DNA from 2 places in the Micromonospora sp. NPDC050795 genome. Region 1 is predicted to be linked to the other one. Evidence: riboswitches for the same ligand, from Rfam matches in the RefSeq annotation. Region 1 holds a riboswitch; the other holds the start of a gene.
The links. Region 1 has a riboswitch for S-adenosylmethionine ahead of thrC (threonine synthase). Riboswitches for the same ligand answer to the same signal wherever they lie in the genome.
Positions count from the first base shown of each region.

Region 2: it holds a riboswitch for S-adenosylmethionine, as region 1 does, so the genes downstream of both, ACIBEF_RS24070 (ABC transporter substrate-binding protein) here and thrC (threonine synthase) in region 1, are expected to answer to the same signal.

Region 1 covers NZ_JBITGE010000003.1:18,056-26,135, forward strand. Annotated here, with positions in the region: gene ACIBEF_RS03705 (hypothetical protein) at 1-858, opposite strand, end outside; gene ACIBEF_RS03710 (cold-shock protein) at 954-1,157, opposite strand; gene ACIBEF_RS03715 (GNAT family N-acetyltransferase) at 1,483-2,013, shown strand; gene paaN (phenylacetic acid degradation protein PaaN) at 2,188-3,861, opposite strand; gene ACIBEF_RS03725 (GNAT family N-acetyltransferase) at 3,962-4,981, opposite strand; gene thrC (threonine synthase) at 5,247-6,533, opposite strand; SAM riboswitch class I at 6,544-6,679, opposite strand; gene ACIBEF_RS03735 (DMT family transporter) at 6,748-7,710, opposite strand; gene ACIBEF_RS03740 (metalloregulator ArsR/SmtB family transcription factor) at 7,802-8,080, shown strand, end outside.
Region 2 covers NZ_JBITGE010000030.1:16,964-25,043, forward strand. Annotated here, with positions in the region: gene ACIBEF_RS24050 (BTAD domain-containing putative transcriptional regulator) at 1-1,363, shown strand, start outside; gene ACIBEF_RS24055 (Na+/H+ antiporter) at 1,501-3,075, shown strand; gene ACIBEF_RS24060 (amino acid ABC transporter ATP-binding protein) at 3,084-3,830, opposite strand; gene ACIBEF_RS24065 (amino acid ABC transporter permease) at 3,827-4,600, opposite strand; gene ACIBEF_RS24070 (ABC transporter substrate-binding protein) at 4,640-5,506, opposite strand; SAM riboswitch class IV at 5,780-5,891, opposite strand; gene ACIBEF_RS24075 (amino acid transporter) at 5,978-7,786, opposite strand.

The DNA of each region.
Region 1 (8,080 bases):
TCGACCGATCGGGTTGTGCCGTTCGAAGAGATAGACCGGGCCGGCCATGCTCAACGCGAAGGCCAGGTAGATGCCCGGCAGCACGCAGAAGCAGACACCGACGCCGATGAGCAGACTGACCAGCAGGGTCCACGCCCACAGCCCGAGTGCCCGACGCAGGCCGTAGCGCAGCGCGGACTCCAGGCTGGCCGGCTGACCGGCCGCCTGCTGGGTGATCACCCAGGTGCCGGCGGCCCACCCGACGGCCTGCACCAACCCGACGACGAGGCTGCCACCGAGCAGCAGGACCAGGAGGCTCAGTAGTTCGGCGACGAAATTGTCCGGCAGCGCGGGGGTCGACGTCGACCCGGCCTGGGCGGCCCACTTCGCCGACGGGTCCAGCCCGAGGGAGACCACCGAGAGCACCGCCGCGGGCAGCACCTGGGTGAGCAGCATGATCGGCACCAACTGCCGCCAGCCGCGGCGCAGCGCTCCCCCGCACCGGTTGAACCAGCCGCCGATACCCGCGCCGGGTGGCGTGACCAGGGCGTCGTTCGGGTCGGACCCGTAACCGGGCGGGTACCAGCCGACCGGCGGCCCCGGGTACCACGGCTGGCCGCCGTAGGGACCCGACCCGGGCGGGTAGCCCCCGGTGGGCGGGAACGCCCAGCCCTGCGGTGGCGGGGCCGCACCCCAGGCACCCTGGGCGGGATCCCAGCCGGGCGGCGGACCGGCGGGGCCGGAGACCGGGCCGGCCGGGGACGTGCCGGGCCCCCAGCCGGGCGGCGGGCCGGCGTGGCCGGGGCTGCCGGCGGGCGAGGACGGGTCCGGCTCCCCCGACCCGGAGGACGGAGTGTGCGGGGGTGGCTGGTCGGTCATGAACGCTCCTCAGCATCGGCTGGAACGGTTCACGATCTTCCCGGGTGCGCGCCCCTGCCGCAGCCCCGACTCACGGGGCCGATCGGCCAGGAAACTCAGTCAATGACGCGTACGTGCTCTGCCTGTGGGCCCTTCTGGCCCTGGGTGATCTCGAACTCGACCCGCTGACCGTCGTCCAGCGCCTTGTAACCGTCCATCTCGATCGCGGAGAAGTGGACGAAAACGTCCTGCCCGCCGTCGACGGCGATGAAGCCGTAGCCCTTTTCGGCGTTGAACCACTTCACGGAGCCCTGTGCCACTGTGCACTTCCCTCACTCTGCCCGGCGTTGCCTGACTCGGCGCACGGCACGGCCGGACGCCTCGGACCACCGACTAAGCGATCGACGACCGCCATTGAAGAAGGTGACCGAAATCGCACGCTACACGAGGACTGACGGCCGCGCACGGCCACAAAACAGACACACTCCGAGGCGTACCGACGGCGCTGATCGGCCGGGTTCCCGAGCCGCCGGATTCGCCCGCGTCATTGCGAAATGGAAAGACGGTCGCCGGGCGGCCCCGCGATGACGGCGATCGGGCCCAGCTCGTGAAACGCCGCCCCTGCCCTGTGGTAGGCATGCGGACATGACCACCGACATGGGCCCCCCGGCAGTGCGGCTCGCGGAGATCCGCCGGGTCCGGCCGGAGGACGCCGCCCGGATGCGGGCGCTGCGCCTGGAGATGCTGGCCGACGCGCCGTTGGCCTTCCTGGAGACCCTCGCGGACGCGGCGGCCCGACCGCACAACGAGTTCGCCGCCCGGGTCGCGTACACCTCGGCCGGTGCCGGTAACGCGCAGTTCGTCGCCGACCCGGGCGGTCGGCTGGTCGGGCACGCCGGTGGTACGACCCACCCGAACGAACCGGGACTGACCGTGATCTACGCCGTGTACGTCACGCCGACCTGGCGCGGTAGTGGCCTGCTCGGCGAGCTGATCGACGGGGTGGCCGCCTGGTCGCGGGCCTGCGGCCGGCCGGAACTGCTGCTGGAGGTGGTGGTCGGCAACGACCGCGCCTACCGCGCCTACCAGCGCCTGGGCTTCAAGGACACCGGGGTACGGGTCCCCCACCCGAACATCCCAGCCCTGACCGAGCTACAGATGCGCCGAACAGCCTAAAACCAGGAACTCATCCCAGGGCAGAACCACCCTGATGCCCTGCAAAAAACCGGAAGCGTAAGCGACAACCGTGTCCACGTCAGGGTTTCCGGGGCAGCCCGACCCGCGCAGGGATCAAGCCTGACCGCCCGAAGCGGGTCGGGCTGCCCCGGAAACCCCCACCGCAACTAAAGATCAAACATGCCGCCGCGACTGCACGATCCGGAACCGGTTCGCCACGTAAGCCCCGTCGGTCAGCGCCGAGTTGGCCGCCGCGTTGGCTCCACTGCCGTGGAAGTCGGAGAACGCCGCCGACTGGTTCACGAAGACACCGCCGGTGAGGTTGCAGGACAGGTGCACCCCGACCTCGACCGCCACCGCCTCGGTTGCGTCCAGCACTGCCTCGTCGGTCGAGTAGACACCGGCGGTGAGCGCGCCCTTCTCGCCGACCGTCCGGCGCAGCAGCTCCAGGCTGTGCGTGGTCGAGTCGGTCGCGATGGCGAACGAGATCGGCCCGAACCATTCCCGGCCGTACGTCTCCGAGTCGTCCGCGGTCAGCTTCACGATCGTCGGCGTACGCACCACCGCGTCGGGGTACGACGGGTGGGCCACGGCCCGCGACTCCAGCACCGGCTCGCCGACCTTGGTCACCTCGGCCAGCCGCTCCAGAACCCCGTCGTTGACGATGGCACCGGTCAGCTCCACACCCCGGGCCGGGTCGGCGGTGAGCTTGCCGACGGCGGCGGCGATCCCGCCGGCCACCTCGTCGAAGCTCTTGTGCCCCTGGTCGGTCTCGATGCCCCCGGCCGGGATGAGGATGTTCTGTGAGGTGGTGCACATCTGCCCGCTGTAGAGGGTCAGCGTGAACCCCAGGTTGCGGCACATGCCGGCGAAGTCGTCGGTGGAGTCGACGACGACGGTGTTCAGGCCGGCCTTCTCGGTGTAGACCGATGCCTGCCGGGCGTGCGTCTCCAGCCAGTCGCCGTACTCGGTGGAGCCCGTGAAGTCGACGATCCGGATGGCCTGGTGCAGGGCCAGATCGCTGGCGAGCTTCTCACCGGGCGCCTCGGCCGCCAGCAGGATCAGGTTCGGGTCGAACCCGGCCTCGGCGAGCACCTCCCGGGCGTACTTCACGGTGATGGCCAGCGGCAGCACCGCGCGCGGGTGCGGCTTGACGATCACCGGGTTGCCGGTGACCAGCGAGGCGAACAGCCCGGGGTACGAGTTCCAGGTCGGGAAGGTGTTGCAGCCGATCACCAGCGCCACCCCACGCGGCACCACGTGGAACGTCTTGGTCATCCGCAGCGGGTCACCCTTGCCGGCGGCCTTCTCCCAGCCCGCCCTGCCCGGGTGGCGGGTCATCTCGGCGTACGCGTACGCCAACGCCTCCAGCGCCCGGTCCAGCGCGTGCGCGCCACCGGCCTGGAAGGCCATCACGAACGCCTGCCCGCTGGTGAACTGCACAGCGTTGGCCAGCTCGAAGATGTGCTTGTGCAGCCGGTCGAGGATCTCCAGGCAGACGCCCACCCGGGCCTGCGGGCCGGCGTCGCGCCACGCCGGGAGCGCGGCGGAGGCGGCGTCGACCAGATCACCGGGGCCGGCGTGCGGGTAACGCACCGCCAACTCCACCCCGAACGGGCTCGTCTCGGTGGCGACCCGAACGCCCGTGCCGGGCTGGTCGAGCGGGAAGTCACCACCGAGGTACGCCTCGAAGGCGGCCTTACCGTCGGCGGCGGCGGTCTCGCCGTACACCCGGGGGCTGGGGGATTCGGGATAGGCGGACCAGTAGCCCCGCTCCGTGATCGCGGTCAGCGCACGGTTGAGGGTGTCGGCGTGCCTGTCGTACAGGGGATGCGGGGTCTCCGTCATGCCCGCCATCATGCCTGAGTCACGTCCGGGAGCAGTAGCGCGAATGCCCGGCAGCGGTCCATGCCTGAGTCACGTCCGCGAGCAGTAGCGCCGATACCCGTCAGAGGGTGAGCTGCCAGTCGGTCCACCGGTCCACCGGGCGGAAGCCGAGCTGTTCGTTGATCGACACCATGTAGCTGTTGCTGGCCGCGTTGAAAGTGTCGATCACCTGTACCGCCGGCTCGTGGGTCAGCAGGTGGTGCAGGTTCTCCGCCTTGGCGACGAGGCCGAGCCGGTGCCCACGGTGGGCCGGGTCGACGATGGTGATCTGCTGGAACGCGTGCCAGTCGGCGGCAGCGCCCACGTCCAGCAGGGTCCAGGCGACCAGCCGGCCGGACGCCTCGTGTCGCATCCCGAGGTGGTAGCGCCGCCGGCCCCGGGCGTCCAGCGCCCGTTCGTTGCCGCGGATCCGCTCGGCGTCCACCTGCTCCGGTTCCCACTGCACGTCGCCCATGGGCGCGTCCATCAGCAACCGGCCGTCCAGGTAGGCGATGTCGCCGACGTACTCCTGCGGGGTGGAGCCCTGCCAGCAGACCGAGTGATAGCCCTTGGCTCGGGGTTGTGCCTCGGCGAGCGCCGCCCGCAACGCGACCCGGTCGATGTCGCCGACGTCGAGCCGTCGGCGGACCTCGGCGAGAGCGGGCTGGGCTCCGGTCGCGGCGGCGAACGCGTCACCGGCCACGCTTCGGGCCGGCCCGCCGGGCAGCGCGGAGACGGTCATCGCCACCACCCGCTTGCGGCCGTGCTCGCGGAGCAGGCGCAGCCCGTACTCGTGCAGGGCCCGGCCCACGCCCCGCCGCCGCAGCTGCGGATGCACCACCAGCTCGGCGGTGGCGTTGTCGGTGTTGTCGAGCTGCGGCAGGTCCAGTTGGAGGTAGCCGGCCGGCACGCCGTCCAGACGGGCCAGCGCCCAGAGCGACCGGGTACCGGGCATCGGCGTGTGGAACAGCGCGTCGAAGCGGCGACGGCAGGAGGGCGGGAAGTCCGGCAGATCGGCGTCGTTGGCCGCCGACCCGATCCGGTACGCCTCGTCGACCGACGTCCGGTCGGCGCCGTCGAACGACGCGATGGTGATGCTCATGCCGGTGAGCCTGCACCGTACAAAAGCGATCGGGCCAGCGAATTACTCGCTGGCCCGATCGAACGTGGTCGGGAGGGACACTCGCACAACGCCTCCGGCGTTGGGTCGCAAGAACTTCAAAAGTCTTCGGCGAAATGCCCTCCCGCACGGAGCATCTTGCGCCGTCCGGTTCCTGCCGTCAAGTCCGTAGCGGCGGGTTTTCCACACTCACAGCGAAAACCCAGTTACCGATTGATCCACTCGGCCCGGGTGCCGGGCGGGCCGTTCAGCCCAGGAGGCCGGCGTCGCGGGCGGCGCGCAGCGAGGGCTTGATGTGGTGGGTCGGCCCGACCTGGCCGGCCACCGCGTCGATGGTCTTCAGACCCTCGCCGGTGTTGAACACGACGGTCTCGGCCGTCGGGTCGAGCCGACCGGACTCGACCAGCTTGCGCAGCACCGCCACGGTGACCCCACCGGCGGTTTCCGCGAAGACCCCGGTGGTACGGGCCAGATCGCGGATGCCCGCGCGGATCTCGTCGTCGTCGACGTACTCCATCCAGCCGCCGGTGCGGCGGACCGCCTCCAGGGCGTAGAGGCCGGCCGCCGGGTCGCCGATGTTGAGTGACTTGGCGATGCCGGTGGGCTTGACCGGGACGATCGTGTCGGTCTCGCCGTGCAGTGCGACGGCGATCGGGTTGCAGCCGGCGGACTGCGCCCCGAAGACCTTCCAGCCGTCGGCGGGCGCCTCGACCAGGCCGATCTCCACCAGCTCGGAGAACGCCTTGTCAATCTTGGTGAGCAGCTCGCCGCTGGCCATCGGGATGACCACCTGCGCCGGGATCCGCCAGCCGAGCTGCTCGGCCACCTCGTAGCCGAGGGTCTTGGAGCCCTCCGCGTAGTACGGCCGGACGTTCACGTTGACGAACGCGGTGTCCTCGAACTCGTCGGTCTCCACCAGCTCACCGCAGAGCCGGTTGACGTCGTCGTACGAGCCGTCGATGGCGACCAGCTCGCCGCCGTAGACGGCGGTGTTGATGACCTTGCCCTGTTCCAGGTCGCTGGGGATGAAGACCACCGAGGGCACCCCGGCGCGGGCGGCGTGGGCGGCCACCGAGTTGGCCAGGTTGCCCGTTGACGCGCAGGCGAACCGGCTGAAGCCGAGGGCCTTGGCGGCGGTGAGCGCCACCGAGACGACCCGGTCCTTGAACGAGTGGGTGGGGTTGGCGCTGTCGTCCTTGACCCAGAGCGGCGCGGTGATGCCCAGCTCGGCGGCGAGGTGCGGGGCCGCCACCAGTGGGGTCAGGCCCGGGTCGAGGGTCACCCGGGTGGCCGGGTCCTGACCGGCGGGAAGCAGGGCGGCGTACCGCCAGATGTTGTTCGGGCCGGCCTCGATCTGCTCGCGGGTGACGGTGGCCAGCGCGGCGGTGTCGTAGTCGACTTCCAGCGGGCCGAAACACTCGTAACAGGCGTGCTGGGCGGCGAGCGGGTAGCGGGCCGAGCAGGCACGGCAGACCAGGGCGCGGGCGGGGCTGGCAGCGGTGTCGATGCCGGAGGCGACGAGCGTCGACGTCATGTCGAGAGTCCTCTCATCTTTCCCCGCATCGCACGGTGCGGCGGGGACGGAATTGGCACCTGCCCCGCGGGTCGCTCAGCGGTGAGCGCGCGGGGTGGTTGCCGGGGCGTCGTCGGGCCGTATCCCTCAGCCCCTCTGGATGAGGTATTCAGTTGTGCCGTCGAGTCTAGGACAACGCTGTCGGCCCCTGCTACCACTGATCCCAGGTATTGGGTCAGCGGAAACTCACCGCGACGGGGTCGGTCACCGCGATCGGGTCCGTCACCGCGCTCGGCCGGGGCAGCGACGTGGCCCGGGGCCGGGCGGCGAGGTTCGCGGCGATCAGGGCGGCGATCGTGATGGAGGCCCCGACCAGCTCGACGGGCTCCGGGCGGTAGCCGCGGGCGATCTGCACCGCGAAGGTGGTCACCGGGACCAGGTTCATGAACAGCGCGGCGTTGGCGGCACCGAGTCGCTGCACGCCGGTGTTCCAGGCCAGGACCGCGATCACGGCGCCCACCAGCACGGCGTACGCCAGTTGCGGGGCGACCGCCACGAGGTCGGCGGCGGCCGGCGCGTGCTGCCAGCCGACGGCGTCGGCGCCAATGCTCAGGACGAGCATGGCGGCCGTGCCGGCGAGCGCGGTCAGTGTGGTGAAGCGCAGCGGCGACCACTCGCCGAACCGGCTGGCGCCGTGGGTGTAGATGCCCCAACCCAGCACCGCGCCGATCATCATGAGGCCACCGAGACCGAACTGTCCGAGGCCGTCCAGGCTCCCGCGCGTGATCACCAGACCGACGCCGAGGAGCGCCACCAGGGAGAGGGCCAGCAGGAGCGGCTTCGGGCGTACGCCGTCGCGAGCCCAGCGGACCAGCTGGGTGATCACCGGGGTCGTGGCCACGAAGAGGGAGATCTGCTGCGGGGCGGCGTGTTCGAGCGCCAGGTTGGTGAGCAGGTTGAAGCCCGCGAAGCCGACCACTCCGAGCACCACCACCTCCAGCGCCCGGCCTCCGTGGCGGAGCGCGCCGGCACCCTCGCGGAGCAGCAGGATGGCGACCAGGACGACGGCGGCCAGCAGGTAGCGCGCGGTGGTCAGGTTGAGCGGGTCGACCCGGTGAAGCGCGCTGGCCAGGATCGGGAACATCACGCCCCAGCCGAGCACGGCGACCAGTGGGTACGCGGTTGCGCGGGATCGCATCGGCAACTCCAATGTTCGAGTATCGTCGAACCAACGACACTGACCATAGGGCGTCGTTCGATGGTTGTCGAACAAGGGTTACACTGGTCACATGGAGCCGCACGAACCCGACCTGACCGCCGTACCGGTCACCAACGTGCTGGCCGCACTCGCCGACGACGTGCGGCTGCAGATCGTCCGGGCGCTCGCCGAGGGCGGCGAGTCCGCGTGCGGCAGTTTCGACTTCGGCGTCTCCAAGGCGACCCGCAGCCACCACCTCAAGGTGCTGCGCGAGGCGGGGCTGACCCGGACCCGGGCGGCCGGCACCAGCCGACTGGTCCGGCTCCGCCGGGACGAGCTGGACAAGCTCTACCCCGGCCTGCTGGACGCG
Region 2 (8,080 bases), on a different contig from region 1:
GACGTACGCCCAGGTGGCGGCCGAGCGGGCCGAGCGGGGCGGCAACCCTCACGAGGCGGCCCGCCTGTGGGGCCAGGCGATCGACGCGTACGACAGTGCCGGCGGGATGGAGCCGCGTGGGCGGGTGACCGCGCTGCTCGGCCTGGGGCGGGCGCTGGCCGTGACGGGCCGGCTGGCCGAGGCGCGGCTACGGCGAGCCGAGGCGATCACCGTCGCCGAGTCCACCGGCGACCCCCTGCTGATCCAGGAGGCCCTAGCTGGCTTCGACGTGCCCGCCAGTTGGACGCGCAACGACGACGACCTGCTCTCCGGGCACATCGTCCGGGCAGCCGAACACGCCCTGATCGCGCTCGGCCCGAACGGCTCGGCGCAGCGCAGCCGGCTGCTGAGCACTCTCGCGTTGGAGCTGCGCGGCACCACCACCGACCGTGGCCGCCGCGCCGCCGCCGAGGCCGAGACGATCGCCCGCGACATCGGCGATCCCGCTCTGGTGGCGTTCGCGCTCAACGCCCGCTTCATGCACGCCTTCCACCGCGTCGGTCTGGCCGACGCGCGGGCCCGGATCGGCGTGGAACTGGTCGAGCTGGCCGCCCGGCACCACCTGGTGACCTTCGAGGTGCTCGGCCACCTCGTCCTGGTCCAGGCCAACTGTGCGCTGGCCGACCGGCCCGCCGCCGACGCGCACGCCCGCGCCGCCGACCGCCTCGCCGAGGCGTACGAGCTGCCGTTGGTCGGTGTCTTCACCCGGTGGTACGCCGCGCTGCGGCTGGCGTTGGGGGGCGATCGGGACGCCGCGGCAACCGCGTACCGTGCTGCCGCCGAACAGTTGCCCGCCGACGGTATGCCGGGCCTGGCCCATGGGTTGCTGCCGCTCGCCCTGCTCGGCCTGCGCCTGGCCGACACGGCCAGTGACGCCCCGCCGGCAGGTGACCCCCGGATGGCCGCTGTACCGCGGCCGATTCCCGGGCCGGACGACGAGGACTGGGAGCGGCTGGACTGGGGCCCGCATGAGCCCTGGGTGCGGCCCCTGCTGCTCGCTGCCGCCGACGACCCCGGTGCTGCCACAGCGGCGTTGCGGGCCCTGCCGGACGGGCCGCACGACCTGCTTCGGGAGGTGCGGCTGTGCCTCACCGCGCGGGCGGCGCTGGCCGTCGGCGACCGTCCCACCATGGAACGCGTGGCCCGCGCGCTCCGCCCGGCGGCCACCGAACTGGCTGCCGGCAGCGGGGTGGTCACCGTCGGCCCGGTGGCCGCGCACCTCGCCGATCTGGCCGCCGCGCTGGGCCGCGACGAGGAAGCCGCCGAGCATCGCCGTACCGCCCGGGTGCTCCTGGCACGCGTCCGCGCCGACGACCCATCCTGAGCGCCGAGGCGGGTGTGCCTGGCCAACGCGCTCTGGCTACCCGGCGACTTGCCGGTTTCGGCCGGAACCAGCCGTGGGGTGCGGTCAGATGGAACCACCGGCGCGTCCACCGTCGGCCATGATCCGAGGGGGTACGCGTGGAGGCGCTCATCCTGATCGTGGCACTCGGCGTCACCGTCCTCGTCGGCACCACCCTCGGCGGCCGGTATCGGGTCGCTCCGCCGGTCCTGCTCATCGCGTTGGGTGTGCTGCTCGGGCTCACGCCGCCGCTGTCCGAGGTCACCCTGGAACCCGACCTGGTCCTGCTGATCTTCCTGCCGGCGATCCTGTACCGGGAGAGCCTCACCATCAGCCTTCGGGAGATCCGGGCCAACCTGCCGGTGATCGGGCTGCTCGCCGTGGTGCTGGTGGTGCTCACCATGGTCACCGTGTCGTTCGCCGCGCAGGCGTTCGGGGTGAACCCCGCCGCCGCCTGGGTGCTCGGCGCGGTCCTCGCGCCGACCGACGCCGCCGCGGTCACCGGCCTGGCCAAGCGGCTGCCCCGGAAGCTGCTCACCACCCTGCACGCGGAGAGCCTGATCAACGACGGCACGGCGCTGGTGGTCTTCGCTGTGGCCGTGGGGCTGCTCAGCCACAGCGCCGAACCCGGTGTGCTGGGCATCGGGGAGGAGTTCGTCGGTGCCAGCGTCGGCGGTGTGGTCGCCGGCCTGCTGGTGGGGGGCGCAGTGGTGCTGATCCGCAAACGGCTCGACGATCCGTTGCGGGAGGGCGCGCTCAGCGTGCTGACCCCGTTCGGTGCCTTTCTTCTCGCCGACTCGGTGCACGCCAGCGGTGTGCTGGCGGTGGTGGTCGCCGGCCTGGTGCTGGCCTATGCCGGCCCACGGGTGATCCGCGCCCGGTCCCGGGTCCTGGCGTACGCGTTCTGGGACCTGTCCACCTTCCTGATCAACGGCGGGTTGTTCGTCCTGCTCGGCACGCAGATTCCCCGCGCGGTCCGGGGGATCACCAGCACCTCGCCCCAGCGGGCTCTGGTGATCGTGCTGGTGGTCACCCTCGTCGTGATCGGCACCCGGCTGCTCTTCGTCTACCTCACCGCACAGATCGCGAGGCTGCGGCGTCGCCGCATCATGGACCCGAGCCAGGGGCCGTCGAGCTGGCGGGTCGGAACCGTCGCGGGCTGGTCCGGTTTCCGGGGCGCGGTGTCGCTCGCCGCCGCCCTGGCCGTCCCGACGGCGATGGTCGACGGTCGGCCGGTGGTCGAACGCGACCTGATCATCTTCGTCACCGCGCTGGTGATCGTGCTGATCATGCTGCTCCAGGGCACCACCCTGCCGTTGGTGGTGCGCTGGGCCGGGGTCACCGGCGACCCGGAACGCGTCGACGAGGCCCGCAACGCCCGGCGGCGGGCCACCGAGGTGGGCCTGGCCGCCTTACCGCAGGTCGCCGCGGAGGTCGGTGCCCAGGACGACTCGGTGCGCCGGCTGGAGGCCGAGTACCGGAGGCATCTGGAGGACCTCAACGAGAGCGGCGGGAACACCGCCGAGGATCGCCGGTTGGAACACCGACTGCGCCTCGGCGTCCTCGCCCACAAGAGGCGGGAGGTCACCCGACTGCGCGACAACCGGGAGATCGACGACCTGGTGCTCCAGGAACTCCAGTCCGCGCTGGACAACGAGGAGATCCGGCTGCTGGGCCGCGGATCCAACGAGTGACCGAGTGCTCAGAGCACCTGGTCGAGGAACCGGCGAAGCCGGGGATGCTCGGCCCCTTCGAAGATCGCCTCGGGTGGGCCGGCCTCCAGCACCACGCCCCGGTCCATGAAGGCGACGGTGTCGGCGACCTGCCGGGCGAAGCCCATCTCGTGGGTCACCACCACCATGGTCATGCCGGCGGCGGACAGGTCGGCCATCACCCCGAGGACGCCCTTGACCAGCTCCGGGTCGAGCGCCGACGTCGCCTCGTCGAAGAGCATCACCTCGGGGCGCAGCGCCAACGCGCGGGCGATCGCCACCCGCTGCTGTTGACCACCGGAGAGTTGCGCCGGCCGGGAATCCGCCTTGCCGGCCAGCCCCACCAGCTCCAACTGGGCCCGGGCCACGGCCTCCGCCTCGTCCGTGTCGAGCTTGCGCAGCCGGCGCAGCGCCAGCGTGACGTTGCGCAGCACGCTCATGTGCGGGAAGAGGTTGAACTGCTGGAACACCATGCCCACCCGCTGCCGCAGCGCGTCCGGGTCGTCGCCCAGCACGCTGCGCCCGTCCAGCAGCACGTCGCCCCGGTCCGGTTCGATCAGCCGGTTGATGGTGCGCAGCAGGGTGGACTTGCCCGACCCGGACGGGCCGATGACGCAGGCCGTCGCGCCCCGAGGCACCGACAGGTCGACGCCGCGCAGTACCCGGTTCGGCCCGAAGGCGAGGTGGACGTCGCGCACGTCGAGGCTGACCGAGGTGGTCGTTTCGGTGGTGGTCATCGCCGGTCTCCCTGGGTGGCGGTGGGCAACAGGGGCTCGTCGTCCTCGTCGTCAGGCGCGGTGGCCGGCCGACCGTTGCGCAGCCGCCTGTCGATCCAGTTGACGACGTGCGTCAGCGGAACTGTCAACGCCAGGTAGAAGAGCCCCGCCAGCAGCAGCGCCGACTCGTTGCCGGTGGTGGCCGCGTAGTCCTGCCCGATCCGGAACAGCTCCCGCTGGCTGGCCACCAGGCCGAGGAAGTAGACCAGGCTGGAGTCCTTGATCAGCGCGATGAGCTGGTTCACCCAGGCCGGCAGCACCCGCCGGATGCCCTGCGGAATGATCACCAGCCGCATCGCGTCGGCCCAGGAGAAGCCGAGCGCCCGGGCGCCCTCCAACTGGGCGGCCTCCACCGACTGGATGCCCGAGCGGAAGATCTCACCGATGTACGCCGCGGCGATGAGCGACAGCGCCAGAATGCCCAACGGGTAGGGATCCGGCCCCCACACCTGCATGCCCAGCGGGGCCAGCCCGACCCCGATCAGCAGGATCGTCGCCGCAGCCGGAAGCCCCCGGAACACGTCGGTGTAGACCCGCGCCGGCCAGCGCAGCCAGCGGCTGCGGGAGATCCCGGCGACGGCCAGCAACAGGCCCAGCACCGAGCCGAGCAGGGCGGCGGAGACCGCCAGGATCAGCGTGTTGGGCAACCCGACGGTCAGCATCTCGGGCAGCGCCTCGCGCATCGCGTCCCAGTCGAAGAAGGTCTCCCACAGGGTGCTCAACGGATCCATCGGTTGCTCCTCCTACCGCCCCGCTCGCTCGTCACCGGCTCAGGACGCGGCCGACGCGGACGCCGACGGCGCGACCTTGACCGCGCCGCTGCCCGGGGCGAAGTCCGCCGGGATCGGCCGGCCCGGGTAGTACTGGGCCTGCAACCGGGTCCAGGTGCCGTCGGCGATGACCTCGTCGAGGGCCTTGTTCAGCGCCTCGCGCAGCTTGTCGTTCCCCTTGGCCACCGCGTACGCGGTCGGTGCCGGGCTGAGCTGCTTGGCCGCCACGGTGATCTTGCCCTTGCTGTCGGCGGCCGACTTCTCACCGATCTCCGCCGGGGCGATCCAGGCGTCGGCGGTGCCCGCCTTGAGCTGGTTGATCGCGCCGTTGTAGTCCGGCACCCGCACCGGGTTGAGCTGCTTGCCGGTGGCGTAGTCGTCCTGGACGGTGCCCTGCACCACCACGACCCGCTTGCCAGCGAGCTGGTCGAAGCCGGTGATCGGCGAGCCGGCCGGGACGTCCAGGCCGAAGTAGCCGAAGTCGTAGCCGTTGCCGAAGTCGACGGTCTTCTTGCGGGCCTCGGTGATGGTGATCGAGGAGCTGCCCACGTCGAACTTGCGGTTGTTGACCTGGCTGAGCAGCGCGGAGAAGTCGGTGCCGACGAACTCGACCTTGAGGGAGAGCTTGCCGGCCACGGCGGTCAGCAGGTCGTTGTCGAAGCCGGTGAACTTGCCGTCCTCGAGGTACACGTTCGGCGGGGCGTCGGTCAGCGTTCCGGCTCGCAGCACGCCCGACTGGGCCAGGCCGTACGGGTTGGCGTCGGCGTCGGAGGAGCTGTCGTCTCCGCAGGCGGTGAGGGCGGTGGCGGCAAGGATCGTGACAGCGCCCAGGGCGGCGGCGCGGGTCAGGGCAGGAAGGAATCGCACTGGTGTCTCCGAAGGGTGGTGTCTCGGCGCGCACGGACGTGCGCCACCGACGGCGTGCCCGATGGGCGTACCGGTGGGAAAGGAGCTCGGGAAGGGGGTGCTAGAGCGCGGTGCCGCGACGACAGGCGGCGCTGCACATTCGCATCATGTCCACGTGCCGTCGCCGGATCAGTGCGGGCGAGGGTCGACCGGTGCGGGAGTCCGCGACGTCGGTCGGTGGGGCGGTGCTGAGGATGCGCATGGTTCTCCCGGGTCTGTGCTGACCTGGGTGCCAGGCCACGCTTGCGCCGACGTCCTGCCGGTGCCTGGTCTTCACCCGGGGCACCCCACCGCGGAGGAGGGTTGCCGGCCAGCGAGCCGGGGCTTCGCGCTGGCGCTCATGACCTGCGCCGAGGCTAGCAGCAGGAACGGGTGGATCGTCCAGCCGGTATGACCACGCTCACTGTGCGCGACGGGCTGCCGGCTCGCAGGTCAGCCGGCGTGCACGTGCGGTCGACGGTGCGGGTCGGGCTCCTGGCGGCGCAGGATCTCCCGGGTCACCGAGGCGATGGCGCCCTGTCCGAACGCCAGGTAGCGCAGGAAGTTGCGGGTCGGGCCACCCTCGGACCACTCGAAGTAGATGTGGGGGCGTCGACGGCTGCGGTCGCGGATCTCCAGCAACAGGGCGGCGAGCGCGGTGGGCACCGACGAGCTGGCCAGGCTGAGCACCGGGAAGCGGCCGTCGACCACCCCGCCGCAGACCATCAGCTCGGTCTCGAAGTCGGACGGGTCGGTGACAGTGACCTCGACGAAGATGACGTCACTGTCGTCGGGAAATTCGTTGTCCGCCATGGTCTGCGCCAGCTTGGCGCGGTACTCCGCCTCGTCGCGCCGGTCGGGTTCGTGCGCGATGAGGCGGATCCGTCGTCCGGCGCGTTCGTCGATCATCCGGGCCGCGGTGTGGTCCAACTCGACGTGGTCGACGCGCAGCTCGTAGGCCCGCATCAGCCGGGACAGCACCGACACCAGGATGATCCCGCCGATGAAGCAGCCCGCGATCTTGACACCGTCCGGGCGTTCCACCACGTTCGCCGACGTGGTGTAGACGAAGATCACCGCGATGACGCCGAACGCGATGGTGCGGCCGCGCTGACGCTGCCGGCGCGCCGCGAGCGTCACCGCCGTCGCGGCCGAGGTGATCAGAACCAGGACCCCGGTGGCGTACGCGCCGCCCTGCGCGTCCACGCTGGCCTTGAAGACGATCGTGATCAGAAACGCCACGGCGGTGAAGACCAGCACCAGCGGCCGGACGGCTCGCGCCCAGGTCGGCGCCATGCCGTAACGGGGCAGGTAACGCGGCACGAGGTTGAGCAGACCAGCCATCGCCGATGCCCCGGCGAACCAGAGGATTCCGATCGTGGACAGGTCGTAGATGGTGCCGAACACCTCGCCGAGGTTGGCGTGCGCCAGGTAGGCCAACGCGCGCCCGTTCGCCGGACCGCCCGGCTTGAAGGCCTCCGGCGGGATGAGCACCGTGGTCGTCACGCTGCTGGTGATCAGGAAGACGCTCATGATCACCGCTGCGGTGGTGAGCAGCCGGCGCGCGCCGCGGATCCGGCCCAGCGGTCGTGCCTCCGAGTCCTGCGGATCACCCCGTACGCTCGGCATGACCGCCACCCCGGTCTCGAAGCCGGACAAACCCAACGCCAGCTTCGGAAAGACCAACAGCGACAGCCCGACCACCAGCCACGGATCGCCGTGCCCGGTGGTCAGCATCGTGGTCCAGTCGCCGACCGCGCTCGGATGCGTCGCCACCCGCCACAGCGCGTCGGCCACCACCACCGCGTTCAGCGTCAGGTAGACCGCGACCAGGACGACGGCGATCCCGATGGCCTCCGTGAATCCCTTGAGGAACACCGCGCCCAACAGCGACACCAGCAGCAGTGTGACCAGTACCTCGTGACCCTTGAGCCCGCTCGGCCAGAACGGGTTCTCGTCGATGTGCGCCGTCGCGTCGGCGGCCGAGAGGGTGATGGTGATGATGAAGTCGGTGGCCACGAAACCGAGCAGCACCAGCACCAGCAACTTGCCCGGCCAGTAGCTGAGCAGGCGTACCAGCATCGCGATGGAGCCCTCACCGTGCGGGCTCTCCACCGCCACCCGCCGGTAGACCGGCAGCGCCCCCAGCAGTGTCACCAGCACCAGCACCAGGGTCGCCACCGGTGAGAGCGCCCCGGCGGCCAGCGCCGCGATGCCCGGCTGGTAACCCAGCGTGGAGAAGTAGTCGACCCGGTCAGGCACATCACCTTCCACCACGGGTGGTGCCGGTGCTCCGGCGGGCGCCCGTGCGGCCCCGGGTGCTGCACGGCCTGGTCCGAGCCGGCATCGAGCAGCCACCCTCGCAACCGGCCGGTGCGTCTGTCGACCTTCACCGGCGCGTCCCCCGTCATCCCGCTCACGGTCACCGTGAGTATCCGCCCGGCGGGCCGGCCCCGTCCGCCGGTGCGCGGAACCCAGCCGACGCCACTGCGGGTTTCAGGGCCCGGGACAGAGGGGAAACAGCGCCCCGGGCTGGTCGCGGGACGGCACCGGGGG